Catenulispora sp. EB89: one gene and its partners. The protein of the gene in region 1 interacts with the protein of each later gene in a pairwise test. Links are inferred from orthologs where the notes say so. Each region holds a gene or a part of one and is shown in the gene's direction. Other genes may lie near its edges. The genes, in order: dnaE, ABH920_RS28485 and rplL.

Evidence for each region.
Region 2: the proteins of dnaE (region 1) and ABH920_RS28485 interact in binary tests that used the Escherichia coli proteins (3 or more experiments, as listed by UniProt). The link is inferred for Catenulispora sp. EB89 from one-to-one orthologs.
Region 3: the proteins of dnaE (region 1) and rplL interact in binary tests that used the Escherichia coli proteins (3 or more experiments, as listed by UniProt). The link is inferred for Catenulispora sp. EB89 from one-to-one orthologs.

The regions. Positions count from the first base shown.
Region 1 is NZ_JBGCCU010000003.1:210,603-214,915, reverse strand. The notes cover bases 124-4,290. They hold dnaE (DNA polymerase III subunit alpha), read left to right. Parts: upstream 124-517; coding sequence 518-4,090; downstream 4,091-4,290. Other genes in these bases: ABH920_RS07820 (nitroreductase family protein), read left to right, coding at 4,093-4,290; ABH920_RS07830 (SCO4848 family membrane protein), read right to left, coding at 173-406; ABH920_RS07835 (winged helix DNA-binding domain-containing protein), read right to left, coding at 124-176. In the rest of the region: more of ABH920_RS07835, read right to left, coding at 1-123; more of ABH920_RS07820, read left to right, coding at 4,291-4,313. UniProt on the Escherichia coli protein: DNA polymerase III is a complex, multichain enzyme responsible for most of the replicative synthesis in bacteria. This DNA polymerase also exhibits 3' to 5' exonuclease activity. The alpha chain is the DNA polymerase catalytic subunit.
Region 2 is NZ_JBGCCU010000015.1:18,136-21,245, forward strand. What follows is about bases 60-3,023. They hold ABH920_RS28485 (pyridoxal phosphate-dependent aminotransferase), read left to right. Parts: upstream 60-941; coding sequence 942-2,105; downstream 2,106-3,023. Other genes in these bases: ABH920_RS28480 (LLM class F420-dependent oxidoreductase), read right to left, coding at 60-791; ABH920_RS28490 (AAA family ATPase), read left to right, coding at 2,174-2,767; ABH920_RS28495 (transglycosylase family protein), read right to left, coding at 2,849-3,023. In the rest of the region: more of ABH920_RS28480, read right to left, coding at 1-59; more of ABH920_RS28495, read right to left, coding at 3,024-3,110. UniProt on the Escherichia coli protein: Shows aminotransferase activity with methionine and histidine as substrates, and to a lesser extent also with phenylalanine.
Region 3 is NZ_JBGCCU010000040.1:57,747-60,824, forward strand. The notes cover bases 147-3,078. They hold rplL (50S ribosomal protein L7/L12), read left to right. Parts: upstream 147-1,386; coding sequence 1,387-1,770; downstream 1,771-3,078. Other genes in these bases: rplA (50S ribosomal protein L1), read left to right, coding at 147-333; rplJ (50S ribosomal protein L10), read left to right, coding at 810-1,334; rpoB (DNA-directed RNA polymerase subunit beta), read left to right, coding at 2,367-3,078. Also shown: more of rplA, read left to right, coding at 1-146. UniProt on the Escherichia coli protein: The binding site for several of the GTPase factors involved in protein synthesis (IF-2, EF-Tu, EF-G and RF3). Is thus essential for accurate translation.

The DNA.
Region 1 (4,313 bases):
AGGCGCGCCATCGCCGAGAGATACACCGAGGCGGCGTCCGTCGAGTGCAGCGCGACGAGGGCGTCGGTCACGGCTTCCGGGGTCGGCGCGGCCGTGCCCGGCGCCAGCAGGTGCCGCGTCGCCAGGCGCGCGCGGCGTTGGTCGTCGTCTACCGAAAGCGCCCCGTGTGAAGTCACGCGTTCATCTTGCGCAGCCCGCGCACCGAGCGCCACCCGATCACGCCGATCGCCACGCCCGCGACGATCGACACCGTCACCAGAACCGCGTGCACCAGGAAGAACGAAGTGGGTCCGTTGTTCCAGGACCTCTTGTCGTCCCAGATCGCCTCCATGAAGCGCGGCCAGATGATCACTGACCACACTCCGAACGCCACCAGGAACCACGACGCGACACGCCCGAGCTTCACTTGTACTCCTTACCTGCGGCGGGCTTCGAACCCACCCCGAGAGGAACCTTGGATCAAGTAAATCTCGTAGACTGCCGGAGCCGCGCCCGCCCCACCCGCAGGAGGATCCCTGTGTCCGATTCCTTCGTCCACCTGCACGTTCACACCGAGTATTCGATGCTCGACGGTGCGGCGCGGCTGAAGGACATGTTCAAACACGCCACCGAGTTGGGCATGCCCGCGGTGGCGATGACGGACCACGGCAACATGCACGGCGCGGCCGACTTCACCAAGCAGGCGATGGGCGCCGGCATCAAGCCGATCCTCGGCATCGAGGCGTACGTGGCGCCCGAGTCGCGCTACAACCAGAAGCCGGTCCGCTGGGGCCAGCCGCACCAGAAATCGGACGACGTCTCCGGCGGTGGCCTCTACGGCCACGCCACGATCTGGGCCCGGGACGTCACCGGTCTGCAGAACCTCACCAAGCTCTCCTCGCGGGCGTTCACCGAGGGCTTCGCCCGCAAGTACCCGCGCATGGACGCCGAGCTCATGGCGGAGCACTCCGCCGGTCTCATGGCCACCACAGGCTGCCCCTCCGGCTTCGTCCAGACCCGCCTGCGCCTGGAGCAGTTCGACGAGGCCTACGCCGCCGCCGCGCAGTACCAGGAGATTTTCGGCAAGGACAACTTCTACCTCGAGCTGATGGACCACGGCCTCGACATCGAGACCCGGGTCCGCGAGGGCCTGCTGGAGATCGGCCGCAAGCTCAACATCCCGCCGGTGGTCACCAACGACTCGCACTACACCTACCAGCACGAGTCCACCGCGCACGACGCGCTGCTGTGCATCCAGACCGCCTCGAACATCGCCGACCCCGACCGCTTCCGGTTCGGCGGCGACGGCTACTACCTGAAGTCCGCCGACGAGATGCGGGCGATCGCCGCCACCGACGAGATCTGGCAGGAAGGCTGCCGGAACACGCTGCTGATCGCGGAGAAGGTGAACCCGGAGGGGATGTTCTCCTACCGGAACCTGATGCCGCGCCTGGACCCGCCGGCGGGGATGACCGAGGACGAGTGGTTCCGCCAGCTCGCCTACGAAGGACTGAACAAGCGCTTCCCGGCCGGGATCCCGGATCAGAAGACCTACCACGACCGCCTCGAGTTCGAGCTCGACGTCATCCTGTCGATGGGCTTCCCGTCCTACTTCATCGTGGTCGCGGACTTCATCAACTGGGCCAAGGACAACGGCATCGCCGTGGGTCCCGGCCGCGGTTCGGCCGCAGGCTCGCTGGTCGCGTGGTCGCTGGGCATCACCGACGTCGACCCGATCCCGTTCGACCTGCTGTTCGAGCGGTTCCTGAACCCGGACCGCGTCACCCCGCCCGACATCGACATCGACTTCGACGACCGCCGCCGCTCGGACGTGATCCGCTACGTCACCGAGAAGTACGGCGAGGACAAGGTCGCGATGATCGCCACCTTCGGCCGGATCAAGGCGAAGGCGGCGATCAAGGACTCCAGCCGGATCCTGGGATACCCGTTCGCGATGGGAGACCGCATCACCAAGGCGATGCCGCCGGACGTGATGGGCAAGTCGATGCCGCTGAGCGGCGTGTTCGACAGCAACCACCCGCGCTACGGCGAGGCCGGCGAGATCCGCGGGATGTACGAGCAGGACGCGGACGTCAAGAAGGTCATCGACACCGGCCGCGGCGTCGAGGGCCTGATCCGCCAGCCCGGGGTGCACGCGGCCGGCGTCATCATCTCCCCGGAGAGCATCACCGACCACGTGCCGGTCATGATGCGCCCCGCCGACGGCGTCATCATCACGCAGTTCGACTACCCGACCTGCGAGGAAATCGGCCTGATCAAGATGGACTTCCTGGGTCTCAGGAACCTGACGATCATCACCGACGCCCTGAACAACGTCGAGACCACCACCGGCAAGAAGCTCAACACGCTGGAGTTCCCGCTCGACGACCCGCTCACCTACGAGCTGCTGTGCAAGGGCGACACGCTGGGCGTGTTCCAGCTCGACGGCGGCCCGCTGCGCTCGCTGCTGCGGCAGATGCGCCCGGACAACTTCGAAGACGTCTCGGCCATCATCGCCCTGTACCGGCCGGGGCCGATGGGTGCGAACTCGCACATCAACTACGCCGAGCGCAAGAACAACCGGCAGCCGATCACCCCGATCCACCCGGAGCTGGAGGACCCGCTCAAGGAGGTCCTCGGCGTCAGCTACGGCCTGATCATCTATCAGGAGCAGGTGATGGCCGCCGCGCGGGTGCTCGCCGGCTACTCCCTGGCCCAAGCGGACCTGCTCCGCCGGGCCATGGGCAAGAAGAAGAAGGAAGTCCTCGACAAGGAGTACGTGGGCTTCGAGAAGGGCATGGCCGACAACGGCTATTCGGCCCAGGCCACCAAGGCGGTGTGGGACGTCCTGGTCCCGTTCGCCGACTACGCGTTCAACAAGTCGCACTCCGTCGCCTACGGCTTCATCGCTTATCAGACCGCGTACCTGAAAGCCCACTACCCGGCCGAATACATGGCCGCGCTGCTCACCTCGACGGCCACCGACAAGGACCGCTCGGCGATCTACCTGGCCGAGTGCCGCCGGATGGGCATCAAGGTGCTGCCGCCGGACGTCAACGACTCGCTGCACCAGTTCACCCCGGTCGGCACCGACATCCGCTTCGGGCTCGGCGCGATCCGCAACGTCGGCGAGAACGTGGTCTCCTCGATCATCGCCACCCGCAAGGCCAAGGGCCGCTTCACCTCGTTCAACGACTTCCTGGCCAAGGTGGACCTCCCGGTCTGCAACAAGAGGACCATCGAATCGCTGATCAAGGCCGGCGCCTTCGACTCCCTGGGGCACTCCCGCCGCGGCCTGATCGAGCAGCACGAGCGCGCGATCGACTCGGTGGTGGACGTCAAGAAGCAGGAGGCGCTGGGCCAGGACTCGCTGTTCGGCTCGCTGCTGGACGGCGGCCAGGACGCCATCACCGGCGGCGTCGAGATGACCTTCTCCGACATCGAGTGGGACAAGAAGGTCCTGCTCGGCTTCGAGCGGGAGATGCTGGGTCTGTACGTCTCGGACCACCCGCTGTCCGGGGTGGAGAACCTGCTGGCGTCCAAGGCCGACTGCTCGATCGCCTCGCTCACCGGGGAGAACGACCGCGGCGACGGCTCGATCGTCACCATCGCCGGCCTGGTCGCCGGCCTGGCCCGCAAGGTCACCAAGCAGGGCAACACCTGGGCCGCGGCCTCCATCGAGGACCTCGAGGGCGGCATCGAGACGATGTTCTTCCCGCAGACCTACCAGCTGTACTCCACGCAGCTGGCCGAGGACGCGGTGGTCGTGGTGAAGGGCCGGCTGGACAAGCGCGACGAGGTGCCGAAGCTGATCGCGATGGAGGTCGCCGTCCTGGACATCTCCGGGGCCGGCAGCAGCGCCCCGGTGGTCCTGCACGTCTCGGAGTCCCGGGTGATCCCGGCGACCGTGGAGCGCCTCAAGCGGATCCTCACCCGGCACCCCGGCACCACCCCGGTGCGCATGCACCTGAAGAGCCACGACGAGAAGGTCATCCGCTACCAGCTCGGCGACAACCTGCGGGTCGCGAACTCGCCGGCGCTGAGCTCCGATCTCAAGGTCCTGCTGGGTGCCGGGTGCTTCGGCGCCGATCCCTCGCAAGCGGGGGAGTGAGCATGGAGTTCCAGGATGTGATCCGGAAGCGGAAGATGGTCCGGGCGTTCACGACCGAGCCGATCGCCCCGGAGGTGAGCGAGCGCCTGCTGCTCGCGGCGAACCGGGCTCCGTCCGCCGGGTTCTCGCAGGGCTATGCGATGCTCGTGCTGGAGTCCGCCGAGGACCGCGCCGCGTTCTGGAAGGCGATGGACCCGGAGGACGAGTACGCCGGCACGCCGCT
Region 2 (3,110 bases), on another replicon or contig:
CCGGCCAGGCCGTTCTCGCGCAGCTCGGCCGGCTCGCGGCCGATCGCGGCGGCGCGCCTGGCGTACTCGGCCTCGTCGCGGCCGACGCAGGCCACCAGGGCCGCGGAGTACGTCATCGACTCCGGGGCGCGGCCGTTGGCGGCGACGGCCTCGCGGACCGTGCCGAACAGGCGTTCGCTGTCCTCGAAGGACCTGAACGAGGTGTTGTACTCGGCGGCGTAGCGCGCGGCCAGGCGCGGGGTGCGCTTCGGGCCGCCACCGCCGATGATGATCGGCGGGTGCGGCTTGGTGACCGGCTTGGGCAGCGCCGGGGAGTCGCTGAGGGTGTAGTGCTCGCCCTTGAAGCTGTAGGTCGCGCCTTCGGGGGTGTTCCACAGCCCGGTGACGATCTCCAGCTGCTCCTCCAGCAGGCCGAAGCGCTTCTCCGGGAAGGGGATGCCGTAGGCGGTGTGCTCGTCGCCGAACCAGCCGGTGCCCAGGCCCAGCTCCACGCGGCCCGGACCGGCCATGGCGTCGACCTGCGCGACGGCGATGGCCAGCGGGCCGGGCAGCCGGAAGGTGGCCGGGCTGACCAGGGTGCCGAGCTTGATGCGGCTGGTCTCGCGGGCCAGGCCGGCCAGCGTGATCCAGGCGTCGGTGGGCCCGGGGGCGCCGGTGACGTCGCCCATCTTCAGGTAGTGGTCGGAGCGGAAGAACGCGTCGAAGCCCAGGTCCTCGGTGGCTTTGGCGACGGTGAGGAGGGTGTCGTAGTCGGCGCCCTGCTGGGGCTCGGTGAAGATGCGCAAGTCCATGGGGCAAGCCTTTCACACGGTGCGGCGCACTCGCGGCGGCGCTCGCGCGGCGGATGCACGTCGGGTGCGCCGCGGATGCGCGGCGGACGCACGAGCCGAGGACGCGCGGGCCACCCGTGCGTGACGGTGCCGGTACGGCAGGATGGCGTCATGCGCATGCCCTACGTCAACAGCCGCCTGGCCCCGATGGGCACCACCATCTTCGCCGAGATGTCGGCGCTGGCCGTGGCCACCGGCTCGATCAACCTGGGCCAGGGCTTCCCGGACACCGACGGCCCCGAGGAGATCAAGCGCGCGGCGGCCGAGGCGGTGCTGTCCGGGCACGGCAACCAGTACCCGCCCGGGCCCGGCATCCCGGAGCTGCGCAGGGCCGTGGCCGAGCACCAGAAGCGCTTCTACGGCCTGGACTTCGACCCGGACACCGAGGTGCTGGTCACCGCCGGCGCCACCGAGGCCATCGCGGCGGCGCTGCTGGCGCTGCTGGAGCCCGGCGACGAGGTGGTCGCGTTTGAGCCGTACTACGACTCGTACACGGCCTGCATCGCGATGGCCGGCGGCGTGCGCGTGCCGGTGACGCTGCGTCCCCCGCACTTCCGCCCCGACCTGGACGCGCTGCGCGCCGCCGTAACCGACCGCACCCGCCTGCTGCTGCTGAACACCCCGCACAACCCGACCGGCATGGTGCTCACCCGCGCCGAGTCCGAGGCGATCGCGCGGCTGGCGTGCGAGCGCGACCTGCTGGTCGTCACCGACGAGGTCTACGAGCACCTGACGTTCGGCCCCGAGCACATCCCGCTGGCCACGCTGCCCGGGATGCGCGAGCGCACGGTCACGATCGGCTCGGCGGGCAAGACCTTCTCCTTCACCGGCTGGAAGGTCGGCTGGGTGACGGCGCCGCCGGCGCTGGTCTCCGCGGTCCGCAGCGCGAAGCAGTTCCTGACGTACGTGGCGAGCGGCCCCTTCCAGTACGCCGCCGCTACCGCCCTGGCTCTGCCGGACGAGTACTTCACGACGCTGCGCGCCGACCTGCGGCGCAAGCGCGACCTGCTGGCCGGCGGGCTGAGCGCGGCCGGGTTCGAGGTGTTCGTGCCGGACGGGACGTACTTCGTCACCACCGACATCAGCGGGCTGAGCGAGAAGAACGGGATGGAGTTCTGCCGCGAACTGCCTGAGCGGTGCGGCGTCGTGGCGATTCCGAACCAGGTGTTCTACGACGACGTCGAGGCGGCGCGGAGCCTGGTGCGGTTCGCGTTCTGCAAGAAGGACGAGGTGCTGGTCGAGGCTGTCGAGCGGTTGGGGCGGTTGAAGGGTTAGCCAGGCGTGCGTTCGCCGTCAGCGAAAGCGCGCGGGTTCCGGGCGGTCGCTTGCCTAGGGTCGGTTCCATGACCGACTACGAAGCCGCATTTCAGGCCTATGAGAAGCTGACGCCCCTGGACCCGGCGGCGAAGCCGGCCGCGATCCTGGTCGCGGGGGTGCCGGGGGCCGGAAAGAGCACGTTGGCCGAGGGGTTGGCGCGGGAGTTGCGGGCGGCGGTGTTCTCCACGGACTGGCAGCTCGGGGCTTTGACGCCGTTCCGGGTGCTGACGGAGGAGAACATGGTGCCGCTGGCCGAGATGATGCTCGTCGGGGCGCTCGCGCGGCAGCTACAGCTGGGACTGGACGTGGTGCTGGACGTGCCGGGGCACGAGGTCGAGGTGCGGGAGCGCTATCGGCGGGTGGCCGAGAGTCTGGGGGCGCGCTTCGTGGGGGTGGAGTGCGTGTGCTCGGATCCGGAAGTGCACAAGGCGCGGGTCGAGGGTCGGGACCGGGGGATCCCGGGGTGGCGGCCCACGGTGCCGTGGACACATGTGCAGCGGATGCAGGGGTTGTGGGAGGCGTGGCCGGAGCCGCATCTGGTGCTGGACTCCGCGACACAGGATGCTGAGACGTCGCTCAAGCAAACGCTGGACGAGGTCTCGGCGACACGCACCGCCTGACTAAGGCTCCTGCGACAGACCGCCGGCCCCGGCCCGCGCGAAGCAGGCCGGGGCGGCGAAAAGGCACCGGGGATCCGGTTCTCAGAGCTTGATGACCTGGCCCGGGAAGATCAGGTTCGGGTTCGAGATCTGGCCCTTGTTCAGCTGGAACAGGCTCTGCCAGCCGCCGGCCACGTGGTTGGTGACGGCGATCTGCGACAGCGTGTCGCCACTCTTGATGGTGTAGGTCGCACCGGTCGGCTGAGCCTGCGGGGCCGCGTTCTGGGCCGGGGCGGGCTGAGTGTTCTGCTGCTTCGGCGCGTTCCAGTTCCAGGACTGCTTGTACTGCTGCTGCGGCTGCGTC
Region 3 (3,078 bases), on another replicon or contig:
CGGGTCCTGGGCCCGCGCTCCCTGATGCCGAACCCGAAGACCGGCACCGTCACCGCGGACGTGGCCAAGGCCGTCAACGACATCAAGGGCGGCAAGATCGAGTTCCGCGCCGACCGCCACTCGAACCTGAACTTCATCATCGGCAAGGTCTCCTTCTCCGAGCAGCAGCTCGCCGAGAACTACGCCGCCGCCCTGGAGGAGGTGCTCCGCGTGAAGCCGAGCGCCGCCAAGGGCCGCTACCTGAGGAAGATCACGTTCGCCACCACCATGGGCCCCGGCATCCAGGTGGACGCCAACCGCGTGCGCAACGTCGTGGCTGACGACGAGGCGTGAGTTAGAGGCAGCCAGGCAGCCAGAGGCCAGGAGGAGCCCCCGTCCGTGAGGACGGGGGCTTTTCGTTGCCGCTGTTCGGTTCTCGTCGGGCCCACGGGGCGGTCAGGGCGCTGAGGGAGCACTGAGGGGCGCTGCGCGAGCCTTGCGGCGCCCGCCGAGTGGATCGGCGGCGGGATCCCTGCCGACCGAACAGATCCGGCCAGGAGCGGCCGTGTGCGCAGCCGGTCAAAACCACCCTCGACCCCGTGCTAATCTTGACGCAGCCGAAGACCGCTGGTCGCTGCTCCGAGCCGAACGGCCCGGATCAGTCGAAGGCCTCCACACGGAGCGACCCGCCGAGGCGCGATAAGTGAAGCAGTTGTAGCTCGTCCTTCTGGGACCGGCCTTCTTACCTGTGACGCCCGCGCTGACGCGCCGGGCGTTTTTTCGTGTCTGGTGGCTCATCGTCGGCTCTGACACCCCGGAAGGAGGCCCGTATGGCGAGGCCTGACAAGGCGGCTGCGGTCGCCGAGATCGCGGATCACTTCCGCGGCTCGAACGCCGCCGTGCTGACCGAGTACCGCGGGCTCACTGTCGCGCAGCTGAAGGAGCTTCGGCGCGCGCTCGGTGCGACCACGGACTACGCCGTGGTGAAGAACACGCTGACCAAGGTCGCTGCTCGCGAGGCCGGTATTGAGGGTCTGGACGAGTCGGCGCTGAAGGGTCCTTCGGCTATCGCCTTCATCAAGGGCGACCCGGTCGAGGCGGCCAAGGGTCTTCGTGACTTCGCCAAGGCGAACCCCCTTCTGGTGATCAAGGGCGGGGTGATGGAGGGCAAGACCCTCACCCCGGCCGAGATCGCCAAGCTCGCGGATCTGGAGTCCCGCGAGGTTCTGCTGGCCAAGGCGGCCGGCGCGATGAAGGCGTCCCTCGCGAACGCGGCGGCGCTCTTCCAGGCTCCTTTGGCCAAGGCCGTCCGTACCGTGGACGCGCTGTCGGCCAAGAAGTCCGCCGACGCCTGATAGGCACCCGGCACAACCGAGCTAGAACTCACTTAGAGAAAGGACGCCTATCATGGCGAAGCTCAGCAACGACGAGCTGCTCGAGGCTTTCAAGGAAATGACCCTGATCGAGCTCTCTGAGTTCGTGAAGCTGTTCGAGGACACCTTCGACGTCAAGGCTGCCGCCCCGGCCGCCGTCGCCGTCGCGGGCCCGGCCGCGGCCGCCGCCGAGGCCGCTGTCGAGCAGGACGAGTTCGACGTCATCCTGGAGTCGGCCGGCGACAAGAAGATCCAGGTCATCAAGGTCGTGCGCGAGCTGACCTCGCTGGGCCTCAAGGAGGCCAAGGACCTGGTCGACGGTGCGCCGAAGCCGGTCCTGGAGAAGGCGACCAAGGAGGCCGCCGAGAAGGCCAAGGCTTCCCTGGAAGAGGCCGGCGCCGGCGTCACCGTGAAGTAGTTCCTCTTCGCGGCGCGAGCCATTCGAAGGACCCCCGGGGTTGTCCCCGGGGGTCCTTCGCGTTCGGCGTGACCAGTGTGATCGCCGTGCGCGGCGGGCTTGCCAGGAGAGAGATCCCCGCACGCCTCTTGACGTCGGCCCAGCTACGCGGGATTCTGCGGTACGTCAGCGATATACAGCAGGACCCCCGGGACCGAGGCAGCGCGAGGCGAAGGCCGGGGAAGAAAAAAGGTGCGAAGGACGGACCTGCCGCCCGTGTCGGCGGCGACAACTGTCGGTCGATCCGGCTAGTCTGTCCGTCTGTTGCCCGACGCGTCGGGGCCCCGCTCAGCGGCGGCGACCGACCCGCGTCAGGCCTATTAAGGCACGGGCTGGACAGGCGTGGCCAACATGGCTACACTGTTCGTTTGCGCTGCCTTTCTGCATGCCTCGTTCCGTCAACGGCCTCGCGAACCCCTTGTCGACCACCCGGCACCGGTGCCTCCAACACCGCCGCCGACCAGGGGTTTCGCTGAATCCGTCGCCGGGTAGGGATACAGGTCCGCCTGGTAGCGCTAAGGACAGCCAGTCCAGTCCGAGCCCCGGAAGGACCCCTCTTGGCCGCCTCGCGCACCGCCCAGAACATCACCAAGAACGCCGCCCGCCGCATCTCCTTCGCGAAGATCAAAGAGCCGCTCGAGGTTCCGAACCTGCTCGCGCTGCAGACGGAGTCCTTCGACTGGCTCGTCGGCAACGCCACCTGGAAGGGCCGCGTTTCCGAGCAGCAGGCCGCAGGCCTCGACGTGCCCACCACCTCCGGTCTGGAGGAGATCTTCGAGGAGATCTCCCCGATCGAGGACTTCCAGGGCACCATGTCGCTGACGTTCCGCGACCACCGCTTCGAGCCCGCGAAGTACTCCATCGACGAGTGCAAGGACCGCGACTTCACCTACGCCGCCCCGCTGTTCGTGACCGCCGAGTTCACGAACAACGAGACCGGCGAGATCAAGAGCCAGACCGTCTTCATGGGCGACTTCCCGCTCATGACGAACAAGGGCACCTTCATCATCAACGGCACCGAGCGTGTCGTGGTGACCCAGCTGGTGCGCTCCCCGGGTCTGTACTTCTCGCAGGACATCGACAAGACCTCCGACAAGGACGTCTTCAACGCGAAGATCATCCCGAGCCGCGGCGCCTGGCTGGAGTTCGAGATCGACAAGCGCGACATGGTGGGCGTGCGCGTCGACCGTAAGCGCAAGCAGCACGTCACCGTGCTCCTGAAGGCCCTGGGCTGGGACGACGCCCGGATCCTGGAGGAGTTCGGCGAGT